One region of the Trichocoleus sp. DQ-A3 genome, then DNA from elsewhere that is predicted to be linked to it. Evidence: predicted binding sites of a transcription regulator. Region 1 holds the regulator's gene; each other region holds the start of a gene.
What was found. Region 1 encodes NtcA, which controls nitrogen genes in cyanobacteria. Its sites were predicted from a motif close to TTTGTANNNNNNNNTACAAA; they were not measured.

Region 1 (4,437 bases):
GCCAAAGTGCGGATAGGACCTGCCGAAATTGCATTCACGCGAATATTCTGTGGACCTAATTCAGATGCCAGGTAACGGACACTCATTTCCAATCCAGACTTGGCAATTCCCATTACGTTGTAGTTGGGGATCACCTTAACGCCGCCTAGATAAGTCAGCGTGACAATACTGCCGCCTTCTGTCATCAGTGGTTTTGCTGACCCGGCAAGTTGCACCAGAGAATAGGTACTAATTTCTAGAGCTTGGGTGAAGCCAGCGCGGGTAGTGTTGCTAAAATCACCTGATAAATCTTCCTTGTTCGCAAAGGCAAGACAATGGATCAGGATGTCTAGCTTACCCCACTTATCGCGGATGGCGTCAAATGTAGACTGAATTTGGGTCTCATTCTGGACATCGCAGGGTAAAAACAAGCTGGGGTTGAGGGGTTCTACCAACTCTGCCACTTTTTTTTCAAAGCGACCCCGGTCGTCTGGCAGGTAAGTCACTCCTAGATTCGCACCCGCTTGGTGCAGTTGCTGAGCAATCCCCCAGGCGATCGATCGATTGTTGGCAATGCCGGTGACAAGGGCGTTTTTTCCGGTTAAATCTAGCATAAATGTCGATTTTGAAGGCAATATTAGAGGATATCCGATTTAGGGGAGTATTCAAGATCGCGATCGCCCGGAGCAAGGCTGTCTAGTACGGGTAAGGAGCGTGCCTCCTTACTCACCATGCATCCCACCCGATAGCGCAGATACTGTCAAGATATCAACATTTTCCGTCATAATCTTACTTGCCTTGAGCAGGGAGAGAACTAAAGAAGGTAGCCGGGGAAACTACTTTAAAATTTTGTATCAAATAGCACAAAAACCGCTTGGAAGTCAGTTTATCTGTGTCTAATGTCAGAAAACTCTCATAGTTGTTTTGCTATGGTTAAAGTTCCTCCGACAGAAAGTTGCAGAAGTCTGTAGGGCAGCATTTAGGAAAAAGGAAGTGGCAGTGACGCAAGATAGACCGCTAGCAGCTGTGTTCCGTCAACTGGGAGGTGGGGCGTTTCCACCCGTGGTGGAAACTTTTGAGCGGGGCAAGACGATCTTTTTCCCAGGAGACCCGGCTGAACGGGTATACTTTTTGCTCAAAGGTGCAGTAAAGCTGTCTCGCGTGTATGAAGCTGGGGAAGAAATTACCGTGGCGCTGCTGCGAGAAAACAGCGTTTTTGGAGTACTGTCCTTAATTACAGGGCATCGTTCGGATCGGTTTTATCACGCTGTAGCATTTACGCCAGTGGAGCTGCTTTCGGCACCGATCGATCAGGTAGAGCAATCGCTCAAGGATAATCCGGAGCTATCGATGTTGATGCTGCGAGGGCTTTCTTCGCGCATTTTGCAAACAGAAATGATGATTGAGACATTAGCTCACCGAGATATGGGATCGCGCTTGGTGAGTTTTCTGTTGATTCTGTGCCGTGATTTTGGCGTTCCTACCGCCAATGGAATTACGATCGATCTGAAGCTTTCTCATCAAGCGATCGCAGAAGCAATCGGCTCCACCAGGGTAACTGTCACCCGCTTACTGGGAGATTTGCGGGAGGAAAAAATGATTTCTATCCACAAGAAAAAAATTACGGTACACAACCCAGTTACACTGAGTCAGCAGTTTACTTGAAAACAGCTAGAGGCTCTCGTCAGGTTGTAGGTTAGGTTGTTGGTTAAAACGGCATGGTAGCGCGAGCAGGTTATCCAGTTTTAACATTTAGTCGGGAGTTGAGTTAAAAGGTGTCAGGTTTTAAGCGGATAGTTTTCAACCTTCCAACCTTTAACCTTTCCGATTTCACCTTCGATCTTTAATTCCTGTTAACCCTTTCTCTAGCCTGCGATGCGATAGGCTGTAACTGGAATGACTGTAGCAGACAATGACCGACAGTGCGCTCTTCCTGATTTTGTCTATTTTAGTGTTGGGAAGCGTCATCGCAACGGTAGGCGATCGCATTGGCACGCGCGTGGGAAAAGCACGCCTGTCGTTGTTCAATCTGCGTCCCCGCAAAACAGCTGTTTTAGTAACGATTCTGACAGGGCTAACGATTTCTGCCTCAACACTAACAATCATCTTCGCGACCAGCGAACAATTGCGGATTGGAGTTTTTAGACTCCAAGAAGTGCAGAAAAAACTCAAGACAGCAAGTAAGGATATTGCTAAAGCGAACGAGCAGAAACGGAAAACCGAAAGCGAACTTGCTAAAACCGCCGCCCAAAAAGAGCAAGTAGAGAAGGAACTCGCTCAAGCTCGCACCCAGCAATCTGTCGCTCAGCAGCGCTTAGATGCGATTAATCGATCTTTGGCAGCTGCGCTGGCTAAACAAGGCCAGACGGAGGCGCAACTAAATCAGACTCAAAGCGAACTGACCCGGGTTGCCAGCAGCTTTCAGCAAACCCAAAAACAGCTTACATCTGTCTCAGGGCAAGCCAAGACGCTACGTTCGGAAATCCAACAACTTCAAGCAGAACGCCAAGAATTGCTCCAGCAGCGAAATCAAGTCAGAGCTGAAATTACTGAATTCAAAGCGAAAGTGACTCAGCGCGACCAAAAAATTGCCCAGCAAGACCGAGCAATTAGCCAACGCGATGAGCAAATTCTCAAGCGGGATCAAGCCCTTGTGGAACTTGATGAGAAACTTGCTGCCTTTCGGAAGAGCCTGAGCGATCGCGATGAGCAAATTGCCCAGCGAGACAAAGCCTTATCTCTACTTGATAACAAAATTTCTCAACGAGATGAGGTGATTGCCCAGCGAGAAAATCGCCTTAAAGAACTCGAAAAACAACAAGCTTCCCTAGAGCAGGAAGTGGCAACCTTAGAACAGTATTACCAGTCTTATCAAACTTTGCGTCAGGGTAGTCTGGCTCTGCTGCGCGGTCAGGTTCTGGCGGCTGGCGTTTTTCGTATTGTCGAGCCAGCTGCAGCCCGACAGGTCATTGAGCAGCTATTACGGGAAGCGAATCGGACAGCGATTAAAGCGACCCAACCCGGTCTCAACAAGGTGGCGAACGAACGGGTCGTGCAAATTACAGAGGCACAGGTCGAGCAACTGATCAACCAGATTCAGGATGGTCGAAACTATGTAGTCCGAGTTTTTTCGGCTGGTAACTATGTCCAGGGAGAAAAGCAGGTACAAGTCTTTGCAGACGCCGCACCCAATCAAGTTGTATTCCGCACTGGTGAAGTCGTAGCAACGACATCTGCCGATCCTTCAAACATGACCGACCAACAAATTCGGCAGCGGATTGACCTGCTGCTTGGAGCATCCCAGTTCCGAGCTACTCGCGCGGGGATTTTGGGCGATACAGTTCAGGTTGGCGACAATCGAATTGTTAGCTTGATTCGGTTTATCGAGCAGTTGAAAAAGCACAATAAGCCGATTTCTCTGAAAGCAGTCGTGGCTGAGGACGCCTATATTGCCGGACCCATGAAATTAAATTTGGAGGCGGTTGAAGACGGAGAAGTTGTGGTCAGGATGTAATTTATTAGTCATTAGTGATGAGATGATGACTAATGGCAATTAACCATTTGTAAATTAGCGATTAGCCAATTCAGATGATTTTAGGGTTCGATCCAGGGCGCGATAAGTGTGGTTTAGCCGTAGTGGGGAAAGACAATTCTCTGCATTACCACCAGGTTGTACCAGCAGAAGCAGCGATCGCAACGATCCTTGACTTATGTGAAAAATTTCCGATTGATACTCTAGTGATGGGCGATCAAACCACTTCCAAAAGTTGGAAAAAGAAACTTCAGCAAGAGTTCCCAACGTCGGTGCCGATTGTCCTGGTAGATGAGCGCTACAGTACCTTGGAAGCACGCGATCGCTATTGGCAAATGTACCCTCCCCAAGGTTTAGGACGCCTGATTCCCCAAGGTATGCGGAGTCTACCCCGACCAATCGATGACATTGTTGCCATCCTCCTCATCGAAAGATACATGAAGCAACGAGAGACGAGGAACTAGGAAACTCTGTCATTCTTAACTTTCTTAATTTAAACTGAACTCAAAACTCAAAACTTTTAAAGTTCCGCCCGGATCGTAAACGCATAGTCCCCTCCAGGCTCTAGCTGGTAATCTTTCTGTTCTAAAAATCGACCCAGAGGTTCCTGAATTAAAGCGCGTCCCAAAGAGGGTGTCACCGACAATTGACCCTGTCGGAAACACCACTGGAACTGCCATTCATATTCCGCCGCCGTGACTTCCCCTGCCAGAAAGCCCCGTTGCCAGGAAAGATGGGTAATTCGGACGTGGGCAGTAGTTTGAGGTAAACGCTTAGAACTCACAATCGCTGTGCCGATCAAATACCTTCATTCAGCAACAATACTAAACTTATTGCGATCGCCTTCGAGATAACATCATTCTCACAGCTGATACTGAGCTGGCACGAACCGAGTAAAAATATCCCTCTGGATATGGAAAGTGCCA
Region 2 (4,437 bases), on a different contig from region 1:
TTTAAAATTACACCAAATCGTCAAGAAGCGTAACGAATTTATAAATCTTTTAGCTTTTGATAACCGAAACTTTTGTTTGTATTCTTAGTATTAAAAATTTGTTAAATTTTCAAGGTTTATTGCAAACGTCATATAAGAAACAGTTTTAAATGATTTAACCAACCCAATTGGATAGACAAATGTGGCGGTTTTCTTTCTCCTCAGAGATAACGCCTCGCTGGATAATAAGCTTAGGAGGCGAAAAACGTCATGAAACTCACAATACTGGTTGCCGCCGCTTTATCGGTGCCGCTATCGCTGGCGACGCCCGTACAAGCGGCAAATATGGGGCACGTCAAACGATTGCTGGAAACGAAAGAATGCGTAGGGTGCGACCTTTCCGGTGCTGATTTAAGCGGTGCCGACTTGAGAGAAGCGAACCTGCAACGGGCTAACTTAAGGAAAGCCAACCTAACCGGAGCCAATCTGGCTGGTGCTAACTTATACGTAGCGGACTTAGATCGCGCCCAGCTCAGAAACGCTAACTTACAAAATGCCATCCTAAGATTTACGCGCTTAACGGATGCCAACTTAGAAGGTGCTGACCTGCAAAAAGCGACTTTGAGATTTGCAAACTTGACAGGTGCCAAGCTGAAAAATGCCAACTTGCTTGGGGCTGACTTAAATAGTGCTAATTTATACCAGACAAATATCCGATGAAGAATTCTGCCTGGTATCGTTATCCCCGATAATTTAGGTGCATTTAGAACTAAACGCGATCGCCTCTTTTAACTGCCGCACATCACCTGGCGCATAGTTCGCATATTCACAGGCAGTTCTAGCTGCATTGCCTGTTCGATGAAAATTGACGGCACTGGGATATTGGGCGTTGCTTTTACTGTATAGGTGAGCAAAGTGCCATTCTCGTAATCTTGCAAACTTAAGTCAGCACAGAAATCGGTAAAAGTACCTTTTTCCAAGCGAAAATGAATTTGCTGCTGCACGATCTCAGACACACTCAGATAAGCCTCAACCTGAAGACTGAGAAACAGGAAAGTTTTCGTGGCAACTTGGTAAACACTCTTGGAACTCGTCCCTTCCGGTAAGCCAACAGGCGAGGAGACGTTGGAGTGCAGTACCTCAGAGTGAGTAACATCTGGGAAATATTGCACCCAACGGGGATAGTCTGTCACTTGTTGCCAAACGCGCGATCGCTCGATTGGCAAATACATTTGGGCAGTAACAGCACCCCCCCACGTAGAACGCAATTGCGTTTCTATCAAAATCTCACCTTGCAAAAGCGCCGTTGAGTATCTCTTTCTCAGCGACAAGTCTGAGGCGGCATCCATCGAGTCCGACGGAAAAAGTATACTCATACTGACTCAGCTACTCCTCAATCAATAGTAATTCGATGTCAAGCTAACACAGGTTGTCTCGGACGTGGAAGGCAAGGTATGTTGGCTAATCTCCTAATTTGATCCTACATCGCTGTTTCAGCAACTCAGTATGTAACAATGATGACCATAATTCCTCAAGCATGTCAGGAGCCAAGGAACGTGAGTTGCTCTCCCAACCCAGGCACCGCAATTTTGTTGTATCGCTGGCATTGCTTTAGTGATTACAGCGATTATCGTGGTGCTGAAAGGATCGGGCGTTCTGAAGCAGCTTCCTGACTACGTCATCTGGGCGTTAGTTCTCTTTACCTTGGTTGCTGCCTCGGCGGCATTTGCAGCTTGGGCGGACGTAGCCGATGGCAATATTCTGTTTTAACCATTTATTTGGTCGAGTCTGTGAGCCAAACTCCTAACCCTGAAACCCTGATTTCTTCTATTTTTGCCAGTGTTGTAGGGCTGACAATTGCGGTGTATCTGTTGCGAGGATTTGGAATTCTCACGTTCATCCCTGGCGGCGTTATCTGGATATTAATTTTGCTTTCAATTGCGAGTGGGATTACTTACGGCGTTCAGCGCACTCGCCGATAATTGCTTTCTTTTTCAAAGTTTGTTAAGTCATTTAGTATCTTTAAATACATTTAATATCAACCTTCGGGGCGATTCGCTGGAATTGTCATGTTCGCTATTCTCCAAGAGAAATTAACAAAAATTAAAAAACAAATTTCAGGAGAAGTGAATGACCGCGACAAACCCAACTACACAGCCAAGTGTTTCCACAGTAGAACGCAGTATCTCAGCCGTTTTCAAAGAGCGCGAACAAATTGAGAAAGTGATTCACCGCTTGCTCGATCGGGGGATTTCCCGCGACGATATTTCAGTAATCGGCAAAAACTTTCATTCCGAAACTCGCATCGCTGGATTCATCACCAAAAAAGATGTGATTTTAGGCGGGCTAAGAAGCGGCGGCATCTTTGGTTCCTTGTTTGGTTCAGCCCTTGGCTTGCTGACTGGTGTGGGAGTGCTGTTCATTCCTTTTGTGGGTTCAGTCGTCGCGGCAGGACCCATTGGTGCGGCGTTGCTGGGTGCAGCAAGTGGTGCTTTAGCGGGTGCAGCGGGCGCTGGTTTAGTTTCTGCTTTGGTCGCTTTGGGAATGCCAGAAGACAAAGCTGCCATTTATCAAACTCGCGTCGAAGCTGGAGATTTTCTGGTAGTTGTAGAAGTCTCTGCCAATCAATCCGGTGAAATTCAGCTGCTGCTAGAAAGTGCTGGTGGCGAAGAAGTGCATACCAGCGAAACCACATTACCCCGCAAACGCGCTGGGAAACTGGAAAGTCCTAGCGATTTGTCCCCGGAAGTTCGTTCTCACCTCTCAGAGGATGCTCAAAGGACATTTATCGCCAATTACAACAAAGCGCTAGAAGACTCTGGCGATGAATCCAAAGCCGAACATCATGCCTGGGATGTTGTTTCTGAACAATTTGAACAAGATGAACACGGCTTTTGGTCGAAGGCTAAAGCAAAGCTCTAGCAACTGGGCGGTTGAAAGTGCGTCTACAAGAGAATTAACCTGCTGGCGTGGGTTTCAAAACTTTTGATTCGGCTTAAGGCAAGTGCGATTCAGCGATAGTCCTTGGCTCAAAACTTAAGTTTCTTGAAGATGAACAATGGGTTCTGCAAAAGCCGATGTAATTTCGATTACGTCGGCTTTTAGTATTATGTATAGGCAAATGTTGAGGAGCGATAATGAAGAAGTATATATGTACAGTTTGCAACTACATCTACGATCAACAACAAGGCGACCCAGATAGCGGTATCCAACCGGGTACGGCATTTGAAGATATCCCGGAAGACTGGGTATGTCCTACGTGTGGAGCCACAAAAGCGGATTTTGAACCATACGACGGGTAGGGAGATGATATCGCATCTGTACGGAAAATATTCCGTGAAATCGGCAATAGCTTGATTGTGCAACCTTTAAAAGTAGTAGTGATTGGCGGTGGGGCAGCGGGGTTTTTTGGTGCAATTACCTGTGCCGAAACTTATCCCCAGGCGCAAGTAATTTTGTTAGAAGCAGGACGACAACCCTTATCTAAAGTTCGGATTTCTGGCGGCGGGCGATGCAATGTTACTCATGCTTGCTTTGACCCGGCTGGTTTAGTGCAATATTACCCCAGAGGTGGGAAAGCACTTCGGGGGGCTTTTAGTCGTTTCCAAGCTAAAGATACAGTCGTTTGGTTTAGCGATCGCGGCGTCCAATTGAAAACTGAACCGGATGGACGGATGTTTCCAATTACAGATAGTTCCGAAACTATTGTGGATTGTCTGTTTGAGGCAGCAAGGGCATCTGGAGTGCAGATTCGCAGGGGAACACCTGTTGATAAGATTTTCCGGCAAGTGACTTCATTGAATCAACCACTCGACACCGGCTTTGAGATCCAGTTGAAGTCAGGAGAGATCCTCAAGTGCGATCGCATTCTCCTCGCTACCGGCAGCAATCCCCAAGGCTACCGCTGGGCAAAAACTTTAGGACACACGATTGAACCACCCGTTCCCTCTCTATTCACCTTTACGATTTCCGACCCCCGGTTGCAAGATTTAGCCGGAGTCAGCGTGGAAAGTGCGCGGCTGCGTTTAGGTGTCGGTAAAACTCAGTTAGAACAAATCGGGCCATTACTGATTACCCACTGGGGTTTGAGTGGCCCTGCTGCCTTGAAACTGTCTGCTTGGGCGGCTAGAATGCTGCACGATTGCAATTATCGAACAACGTTGCAAATTAATTGGCTACCCCAGTACAACCCGGAAAAGCTGCGGGAAATGCTTTTGGCGGTCAAGTCCCAATTACCCCAACGCGCCATTTCTACCAGTTGTCCGCTGCCCTTACCTCGACGCCTCTGGCAGAGTTTAATTGCTGCTGTGGGGATTAGTGGGGAACAGCGTTGGGCGGAATTATCTAATAAAGTTCTCAATCAGCTAATTCAAGAACTTTCCGAGGGTAAGTACCAAATTCAGGGGAAGGGTGTCTTTAAGGAAGAATTCGTTACCTGTGGCGGCGTCAACTTAAAGG
Region 3 (4,437 bases), on a different contig from region 1:
CGAGTATCGTAATTTTTCCTTGAGGCGTTGTAAATTTGCAAGCGTTGTCCAGCAGTTTGGCAAGCACCTCGACCAGCCACTCCCCATCCGCTCGTACTAAAGGCAGCGAATCAGACACTTTAGTAATAATCTTTGGTAGCTGACCATCGGAATTGCGGGCGCGGATACTGCTGAGGGCAAGATCGATGCACTCTGGCAGCGCTAGGGGTTCTGGATGCCATTGCACCCGACCACTTTCTAGGCGAGAAAGGGTGAGGAAATCTTGAACCAGTTTACGCATCCGCTCGGCGTCGGTGAGAGCGGTACTGAGCATCACTTGCCGCATCTCCGGGGGCATATCAGGTTCGCTCGCTAGACTTTCCAGGCAGACTTGGATAGTAGAGAGGGGGGTGCGGAGTTCGTGACCCGTAATCGCGACTAAGTTGCTGCGAGTGCGATCGAGAGCTTCTAGCTGTTGGTTGAGGTCTTCCAGGTTCGCGTAGGCTTCGGCTTGAATCAATGCCCCGGCGATTTGAATAGAAATGGCTTCTACAAGTTCTAATTCGTCGTCCTGCCACTCGTAGGGGGTAGCACCGCAATGATGCAGCTCTACTATCCCCAGTAGCCGATCCTGATATAGCACTGGCATCATCAGCCAAGACTGAATAGCAAAGCGGCTCGCCAGAGTTTGAAGTGGGCGATTGGAAGGAAGTTCCGACACTCCTACCGATATTCCTGCCGACACTTCTACAATGCGAGGGTCGATATGAGTATCGGCAACATAAACTCGCTCTCGGTTCTGCACAACTTCCTGAAATAGAGGATTTTCCTGTAAAGGCCAATCCTGACCGAGTGCAGAGGCAAGTCGAGAATTCCCGTTATCGGTCACTTTCAAAAATTCATGGTTAATCGTGGCAGAAGTATCGATTTCCCCGGCACGATAAATCAGACACCGGCAAGCAAACAATGCCTGTCCTAATTCCTGTACGGCAATGGATAGAATTTCATCCGGGTGTAACGGCTGTCCCGTATGGCTACCCCGCCGGATGGCAGCCGTAATCGAGTTGACTAGGCGTTCTTTGCGTTCTTGGGCGGAAATTGAGCGATAAGCTTTGAGCAGCTTGTACTGCCCCGCTTGCAAGTAAGTGACTAGGCACTGAACAAAGGGGTCGGGATTGTCGGTTAGAGACTCTGGAGTTTGGGCGGAGGGTTCCTTTGGCGCCTGTGGCTGTACGGAGTTTTGAACTAAAAAATTCTGCCGATTCGCTGCTTCCCGATCGGTTTTTCCAAAGGAAGTTTCTAAAAACTCTCCCCTCGAAGGAATGCCGTAAATATTTCGTGCTTGAGCGAGCTTTTGAGCCAATTCCGGACGGTACTGCGAAATCCGATTGAGTAATAATTCAGCAACGATGCAACTGACTTGCCGATCGAACGTCCAGATTCCCTCAAACCGGCGGGCGGGGTCTATCCCTTCAAACGATGACATCCGCAATCGGGAGGTGGTTCGAGGAAGGTCAGAAGTGCGGCGGCTAGGGGAAAACGCGGGTGCGATTCCTTTTCTAGCTGCGGTCTTTCCTCTTACACCCTGACGCGATCGCCCATCCTCTGTTAGGTTTCGTTCTCGACAAACCAAGCAGGTAGCATAATTCTGCCCGATCACCACTAAGTGCCACTCTTGACTTAAACCATCGGTTGGCTCAAACGCAACAGTTTCGTAAGCTTCCGAACTGTTGCTAAAGTCGGTTTCTGGGGCTGCCAACACATATAACTGCTCTGTCCGTTCTGCAATCCGTCGGTAACGGTGAGCCTCCTGACGATAGAAGCGCTCTCGCTGGAAACTGGCAATCACCAGATGCTGGTCTAAAGATGCCAGAACCTGGTCTTCCATCGCATGAGATAAGGCGATTAAGGAAGACTTGAAATACATTTGAGGTCGCAGCTGGGGCAGGACTTGCAGCAAATCTGCCAGCACAGAAGTCGGGATGATCATTTAGTAATTTGCCGAGTTTCGTACCCGTTCTATGCCTATCGTACAAAAGAGCGTTCCCTACTAACGGTTTGAATATTTCCTTGTAATCCGGTTTTAACGATTGTAAATTCTCACAAAATTGCTTAACTCCTCGTTCAAGGGGAGGCAAATCGCTTTTGTATGAGTTTTCTTATTTGACGGCTGTGAGTTGCGGGAAACTCAATGATTGCATTGATAGGGGTTTTGGGGTCGCGATCGCTTCCCCAAAACCCCTCGCCACAAGAATTTCTTATGTAAATCATTAATCCTCCTTAAGGGGGATGTCATGACTAAATGGCATCCGATCGATGCAAAAACTTCATTTGTATTAACATTTTGTAATTTCTTATACGAATTTCACAGTTGAGTTTGCATAACTTATCATCAACGAGCAATTGACAAACACAAGATTATCCGTTTGCGGGCATTCGAGCGCCACGTAATGAGGACACACCCATGACAAGCACAGCCACGCCCACAGCAAGTCTTAATAAATTTGAAAAATTCAAAGCAGAGAAAGATGGTCTGGCGGTAAAGGCAGAAATTGAACATTTTGCCCAGGTTGGCTGGGAGGCGATGGACGAAACAGACCGCGACCACCGACTCAAGTGGGTAGGGATTTTCTTCAGACCCGTTACGCCCGGAAAATTTATGATGCGGATGCGGATGCCCAGCGGTCTCCTCACCAGCGATCAAATGCGAATGCTCGCCGAGATTGTGCAGCGTTACGGTGAAGATGGCAGCGGCGACATCACCACCCGGCAAAATATCCAACTGCGGGGAGTCCGAATCGAGGATGTGCCAGAAATTTTCCGACGGTTAGAGCGAGTCGGGATGACCAGCATTCAGTCGGGGATGGATAACGTCCGCAACATCACGGGTTCGCCAGTTGCGGGGATTGATGCGGATGAATTGTTTGATACGCGAAGTCTTGTGCAGCAAGTCCAGGACATGATTACGAATCATGGGGAAGGCAACAAAGCTTTCAGCAATCTGCCTCGGAAATTCAATATTGCGATCGCGGGTTGCCGCGACAACTCGGTTCACGCCGAAATCAACGACCTTGCCTTCGTCCCCGCCTACAAAGAGGGCATCTTTGGGTTTAATGTCCTCGTCGGTGGTTTGTTCTCTGCCAAGCGGTGTGATGCTGCCATTCCCCTCAATGCTTGGGTGCATCCTGACGATGTTGTAGAGGTATGCCGAGCCGTTTTAGAAGTTTTTCGCGATCGCGGTCCCCGATCGAATCGGCACAAAGCACGGCTGATGTGGCTGATCGATGAATTGGGGTTAGGACAATTCCGAGCCTTGGTAGAAGAATATCTGGAGAAGCCTCTCCAACCAGCCGCCGAAAAAGACGAAATTGACTGGGAAAAGCGCGACCACATCGGCGTGTACCCCCAAAAGCAACCCGGCTTAAACTACGTCGGCTTACACGTTCCCGTGGGGCGTCTCTATGCCCAGGATATGTTTGACCTGGCTCGGATGGCTGAAGTTTACGGCAACGGCGAAATGCGGTTCACCGTTGAGCAAAATGTCATCATCCCGAATATTCCCGACTCGCGCTTAGACGCCTGCTTAGCCGAACCCCTGCTACAACGATTCTCGATCAATCCCGATCCCTTAGCGCGATCGCTAGTCTCCTGCACCGGGTCACAGTTCTGCAACTTCGCCTTAATTGAAACCAAAAACCGCGCCCTGGCAACGATTGCAGAACTGGGAGCAGAATTATCTCTAACCAAACCCGTGCGGATTCACTGGACTGGTTGCCCCAACTCCTGCGGTCAGCCTCAAGTAGCCGACATCGGTTTGATGGGGACAAAAGTTCGCAAAAACGGCAAAACCTTAGAAGGTGTCGATCTTTACATGGGAGGCACAGTTGGTAAAGAAGCCCATTTGGGTACCTGCGTCCAGAAAAGCATTCCCTGCGAAGACCTCAAACCTGTATTGCGGAATTTATTGATCGAACAGTTTGGGGCAACTCCTCGTTTCTAGGGGTGGCAAAGAAGCTTTTAGCGACTCCCTACCACCAATTCCCGACTACGTACCACCGAGTTACCACTTCCAAGAGAAATATGAGCAGAGTTTCTAGACGGCAATTTATCATTACAGCAGGCGCAGCCACAGCCGGAAGCTTGCTAGCTCATGGCTGTAGTTCCGGCCCGACCGATAGCGCCAAGTCCGCTTCAAAATCCTCCCCCGTTGCCACCAGCACGGCAGCCAACGCGCCGAAAGTAGAAACAACCACCGCCAAGCTAGGATTTATTGCTCTAACGGATTCCGCGCCCCTAGTTGTAGCCCAGGAAAAAGGGTTGTTTGCCAAATACGGCATGACAGAGGTTGAGGTTGTCAAGCAAGCTTCCTGGCCCGTCACCCGCGATAACTTGGAGCTAGGCACAGCCGGTAACGCCGGTGGGATTGATGGGGCGCATATTTTATCCCCCATGCCTTAC
Region 4 (4,437 bases), on a different contig from region 1:
CGAGCGATTCGCGGGGCAACAACTGCCTCACAAAACACGGCTGAGGCAATTCGAGAAGTGGTAGCGGAACTACTCGATGAATTAGAAGTACACAATCAACTACATCCCGATCTAATTATTAGTGCCACGTTCTCGGTAACGCGGGATCTGGATGCGATCTTTCCCGCTGCGATCGCTCGCTCTCGTCCCCACTGGGACAATGTTCCTCTGCTCGATGTCCAGCAAATGCACGTGGAGGGAGGGCTGGAGCGTTGCATCCGCTTCTTAATTCACGTCAATTTGCCAGCTTCCCATCCACCGATTTACCATCCTTATCTGCGGGGAGCTAAAAGCCTAAGACCGGATTGGAGTTTGTCTCAGGTTAGCTTATCCTCGCAGTCAACGATTCAGTCGTTTCATCGCTGAGGTTTTTTGTCATTAGTGATTCGTCCCTCGTCATTGACGAATCACTAATGACATTTATTAGCTATTTTCTAGGTTTTTAGGTGATTTGTTGTGAAAATGGATGCCTAAAAAAACGTCATATAAAAAGCTCCAGAAATTTTTTCCTTGCCAGATTCCCAGAGTTTGATAACAGCCTTTTTCATCTAAGAGGGGCTTGGTGGCGTAATAAGCATTCTGGTAGTGATACCAGGGAATGGAAGGCCACAAATGATGAATGAGGTGGTAATTTTGCCCCATGATCAGCAAATTGAGGATGGGGTTGGGGTAAACTCTGGCATTTTTCCAGCGATCGCGTTCTTGATGAGGGCGATGCGGCAAATAATCAAAAAACAATCCCAGCGCCAATCCTACCAGGGCAGAAGGGATAAACCAAAAATTGAGAATGTAGCCTAAGAAGTGGTACTGAATTGAAATATAGAAAATCGTCCCGACAAACAAACGGCTTAAGAACCATTCCAAAAGTTCGTATTTTCGCCACAGCTGACGTTTAAAGAAAAATACTTCGTGGTATAAAAACCGCACCGGAATTAACCACAGGGGTCCGCCAGTAGAAACGTAATGATCTGGATCGTTTTCCGGGTCATTGACATGGGCATGATGCTGCAAATGAACCCTAGTAAATACTGGGAAGGCAAAGACTAACATCAGCGCACTGCCATGTCCCAGGATGGCATTGATGACTCGGTTACGATGGGCAGAATTATGACAAGCATCATGAATCACCGTTCCACAAATGTGCAAGGCGATCGTGTTTGTGATAAAGCAACACCAGTGAGGCCACTCCCAGAGCCAATAACCAAAGTTTGATAGCACAACCATCGCTACGGCGGCTAGAAACATGAGTAGCGTTGGGCTTAGGGACGCAGGCGGTTCCAGGAAATGTCTGGGAACTGTCAGCGGCTTTTGTGCCTCCAACAACATTGTTTTCTCCTTTTGAATGATTTAAGGGTTCTGCGGGAACTTTGCTTCGGTTTTCCCGTCACTATGGCATCTAGGGGGGTATGTTGTGCAACATTGGATACAGGATAAACAGTACCCACTGATTGACAATTTTCAAAAAACACGCTCTATTTTCCTGACTTCTTACCCTTATTCCTACCAGGGAAGCGGGGGATTCTAGTCGTGCTTTCGTAGTATACGCTACGAAGACCGATTTATAAAGATTTATGAAATTAGCTCATTTAATTCAAATGATGCTAACGATAGTCAAAAAATATACAGGAGGATTGTTGATATGTCACCACATCTGTCTAGGTTCGCGTTTGAAGCAAAGTCCTTAGTGGTCAAAAGTGTGGCTTTATCTGCCGGTTTAGCAATTCTACTGAATAGCGGTATTGCCTTTGCCGGTTCTGTTCAGCAAGCGCAACTGCCGGGTGTCGAAGATGAAAATACTCAAACCTCGGATGGAGATGTTGTGGTAGACACCGATGGGAGTCCAGATACCACGACTAGCTCAGGAACGGAATCGGAGAATAGTACAACTGCTAACAAGCCACGGTTTACCTGCCAGCTAACGAACAGTCAGTATATGGTGATGTATCACCCGAAGAGCCAACCCGATCAAGCTTATGCTTGGGCAACTCCCAGTCCTTTAGGCGGTGGCTGGACGGCTGAGAGACGTTGTAACGAAATTAGTCGCCGATTAGAATCTTATCGACCCGATGGTCTTCAGGAAATGCGGGCATCGGTGGAAAATAACTACAACGTTGTTTGTATCACGACTCAGAAAAACCCAGACTGTCGGATTGTGCTGACTGTGCCTCCTGGTGAAAATCCGCAGTTAATCCGCGATCGCGTTTTCCAAAATATCAGCACTGCTGACAGCGGACAGGTGACAGAGGGCGTCAATACCTTTGTTGGAGGTCGGGATGCTCAGATGCTCAACGATCTCTTAAACTTGGGCTTATCTTCCCTTGGCGGGACCACGAATCGCTCCAGCCGTAAGTCACAAAGCGTTAACCTGCGACCTTTCTTAGATCGAGCTGATGGTGGCACCGGCACCCAGTTGAAAGGCGGAGTGCCTATGCGCTCGAATCGAGCCAATCCTCGACTGAATCCAGGCAACTTCCGTTAAAAATTGTTGATGGGTGATCGGGGACTCAAACCTGCGATCGCATAATCGGCACAATCAATAGAATAGAGAAGATACAAAATTGTTTGGCTTCCCAATATTGAGCCGTCTGGAAGCCAGACAATTTTATTTATTTACAGATGGCGATCGCTCTTAGGAGCTAAAACAAATAAAAGCATTCCTAACACGTTGAATCTGTCAATGTTACTTTAGGGATATTGACAACAGGGTAAGTGCATAACTATGTCAGCCGTTAGAAATATAAGGCTGTTACTGGTAGTGTTTTCACTAACAGCGATCGCTAACTCGCTTCAACCAGTACAAGCACAGCCGATTACCCCAGCGGCTGACGGCACCGGCACAATTGTTACTCCAGAGGGGAACCGTTTTAACATTAGTGGCGGCACGCTTTCAAAAGATCAAGCAAATCTTTTTCATAGCTTTGAGCAGCTAGGATTAAATTCTGGGGAAATTGCGAACTTTCTTTCTAACCCTAATATTCAAAATATCTTAGGGCGGGTTACAGGTGGGAATGCTTCTTATATCAATGGATTAATCCAAGTCACAGGGGGAAACTCTAACCTGTTCTTGATGAATCCAGCGGGGATTATCTTCAGTTCTCATGCCAGCCTAAATGTTCCTGCTTCATTTACCGTCACCACTGCCACAGGTATCGGTTTTGGCAGCAATTGGTTTAATGCAATTGGGGCGAATGACTACGCTACATTGGTCGGAACGCCCAACCAGTTTATTTTTAACACTCCTCAACCTGGAAGCATTATCAATGCGGGGAATTTGGCAGTATCGGGGAATTTAACCCTGTTAGGTGGCACGGCAGTTACTACGGGGCAGATGAGGGCGACTGGGGGGCAAATTGCTGTAGTCGGTGTACCGGGTGAGAAATTAGTGCGGCTGAGTCTACCCGGCAGCCCTCTAAGTTTAGAAGTTCAACCGCTACCTACCTCAAATACAGCCACGCTACCCTTTACTCCTTTATCCCTCCCTTCGCTGCTAACGGGCGGAAATCTCGCGAATGCCACGGGATTAACCGTCAATAGCGATGGCACGGTACGGTTGACTGCTTCTAGTGCTGAGATTGGCACACAACCGGGTACTGCGATTGCTTCTGGCACCCTGAATGTATCGGGTCAAACCGGAGGCACTGTCTATGTCTTGGGCAACCAAGCGAGTGTCATTAGTGGCAATATTAACGCTTCGGGCACCAATGGCGGCGGTGCGGTACTGATTGGCGGTGATTATCAGGGTCAAGGCAAAGTGCCAAATGCCTTACAAACATTGGTTAGCAGCGACTCGGTGATTTCTGCCGACGCACTGCACAACGGGAATGGTGGAAAAGTCATTGTTTTTGCAGATGATACAGCCAGCATTTACGGGACACTAACGGCAAGGGGAGGCATTTATTCTGGAAATGGTGGGTTGATTGAAACTTCTAGCAAACAGTTTCTCAATCTCACCAGTACGCCGGATGCAAGTGCGCCTCAGGGAATCGGTGGTACTTGGCTGATTGACCCGACCGATATCACGATTGTGAATAGTGGCGGCGGTGCGATTGGCACGAATACGGTGGATGTTGCCAATATTAATGCTGCCCTGAATACTGGCACTAGCGTCATCCTCGACACGGCAACTGCTTCTGGTTCTCCAGGTGCCGGGAATATTACTCAAAATAGCAATGCTTTTATTAGCAAGACATCTGGGGGAGATGCCGCGCTTACTTTACAAGCTAACAACGACATTATTCTAAATGGAGCGATCGCTTCCAGTAGCGGCAAGTTGAATGTCAATCTTTTTGCTGATAATGACACCAACGGTAGCGGCGCGATCGCCCTCACCAATGCCACGATTAGTACAAACGGCGGCAATCTTACAGGAGTTGGTCGAGGAAATGCCACCTACACCAA

Region 2: the regulator NtcA is predicted to act here: its motif matches at 1,993-2,012, upstream of NDI44_RS05765 (ChaB family protein).
Region 3: the regulator NtcA is predicted to act here: its motif matches at 2,323-2,342, upstream of NDI44_RS22005 (ferredoxin--nitrite reductase).
Region 4: the regulator NtcA is predicted to act here: its motif matches at 1,572-1,591, upstream of crtR (beta-carotene hydroxylase).

The regions. Positions count from the first base shown of each region.
Region 1 covers NZ_JAMPKC010000001.1:7,909-12,345, forward strand. The annotation lists gene fabI (enoyl-ACP reductase FabI) at 1-593, opposite strand, end outside; gene ntcA (global nitrogen regulator NtcA) at 973-1,644, shown strand; gene NDI44_RS00060 (DUF3084 domain-containing protein) at 1,892-3,493, shown strand; gene NDI44_RS00065 (pre-16S rRNA-processing nuclease YqgF) at 3,568-3,975, shown strand; gene NDI44_RS00070 (DUF3146 family protein) at 4,032-4,295, opposite strand.
Region 2 covers NZ_JAMPKC010000002.1:564,149-568,585, forward strand. The annotation lists gene NDI44_RS05745 (pentapeptide repeat-containing protein) at 250-699, shown strand; gene NDI44_RS05750 (SRPBCC family protein) at 768-1,355, opposite strand; gene NDI44_RS05755 (hypothetical protein) at 1,594-1,749, shown strand; gene NDI44_RS05760 (hypothetical protein) at 1,770-1,961, shown strand; gene NDI44_RS05765 (ChaB family protein) at 2,110-2,901, shown strand; gene rd (rubredoxin) at 3,117-3,281, shown strand; gene NDI44_RS05775 (NAD(P)/FAD-dependent oxidoreductase) at 3,333-4,437, shown strand, end outside.
Region 3 covers NZ_JAMPKC010000019.1:100,366-104,802, reverse strand. The annotation lists gene NDI44_RS22010 (DICT sensory domain-containing protein) at 1-1,969, opposite strand, end outside; gene NDI44_RS22005 (ferredoxin--nitrite reductase) at 2,444-3,979, shown strand; gene NDI44_RS22000 (CmpA/NrtA family ABC transporter substrate-binding protein) at 4,060-4,437, shown strand, end outside.
Region 4 covers NZ_JAMPKC010000004.1:491,505-495,941, reverse strand. The annotation lists gene aroH (chorismate mutase) at 1-405, shown strand, start outside; gene crtR (beta-carotene hydroxylase) at 463-1,365, opposite strand; gene NDI44_RS10885 (COP23 domain-containing protein) at 1,679-2,518, shown strand; gene NDI44_RS10880 (CHAT domain-containing protein) at 2,759-4,437, shown strand, end outside.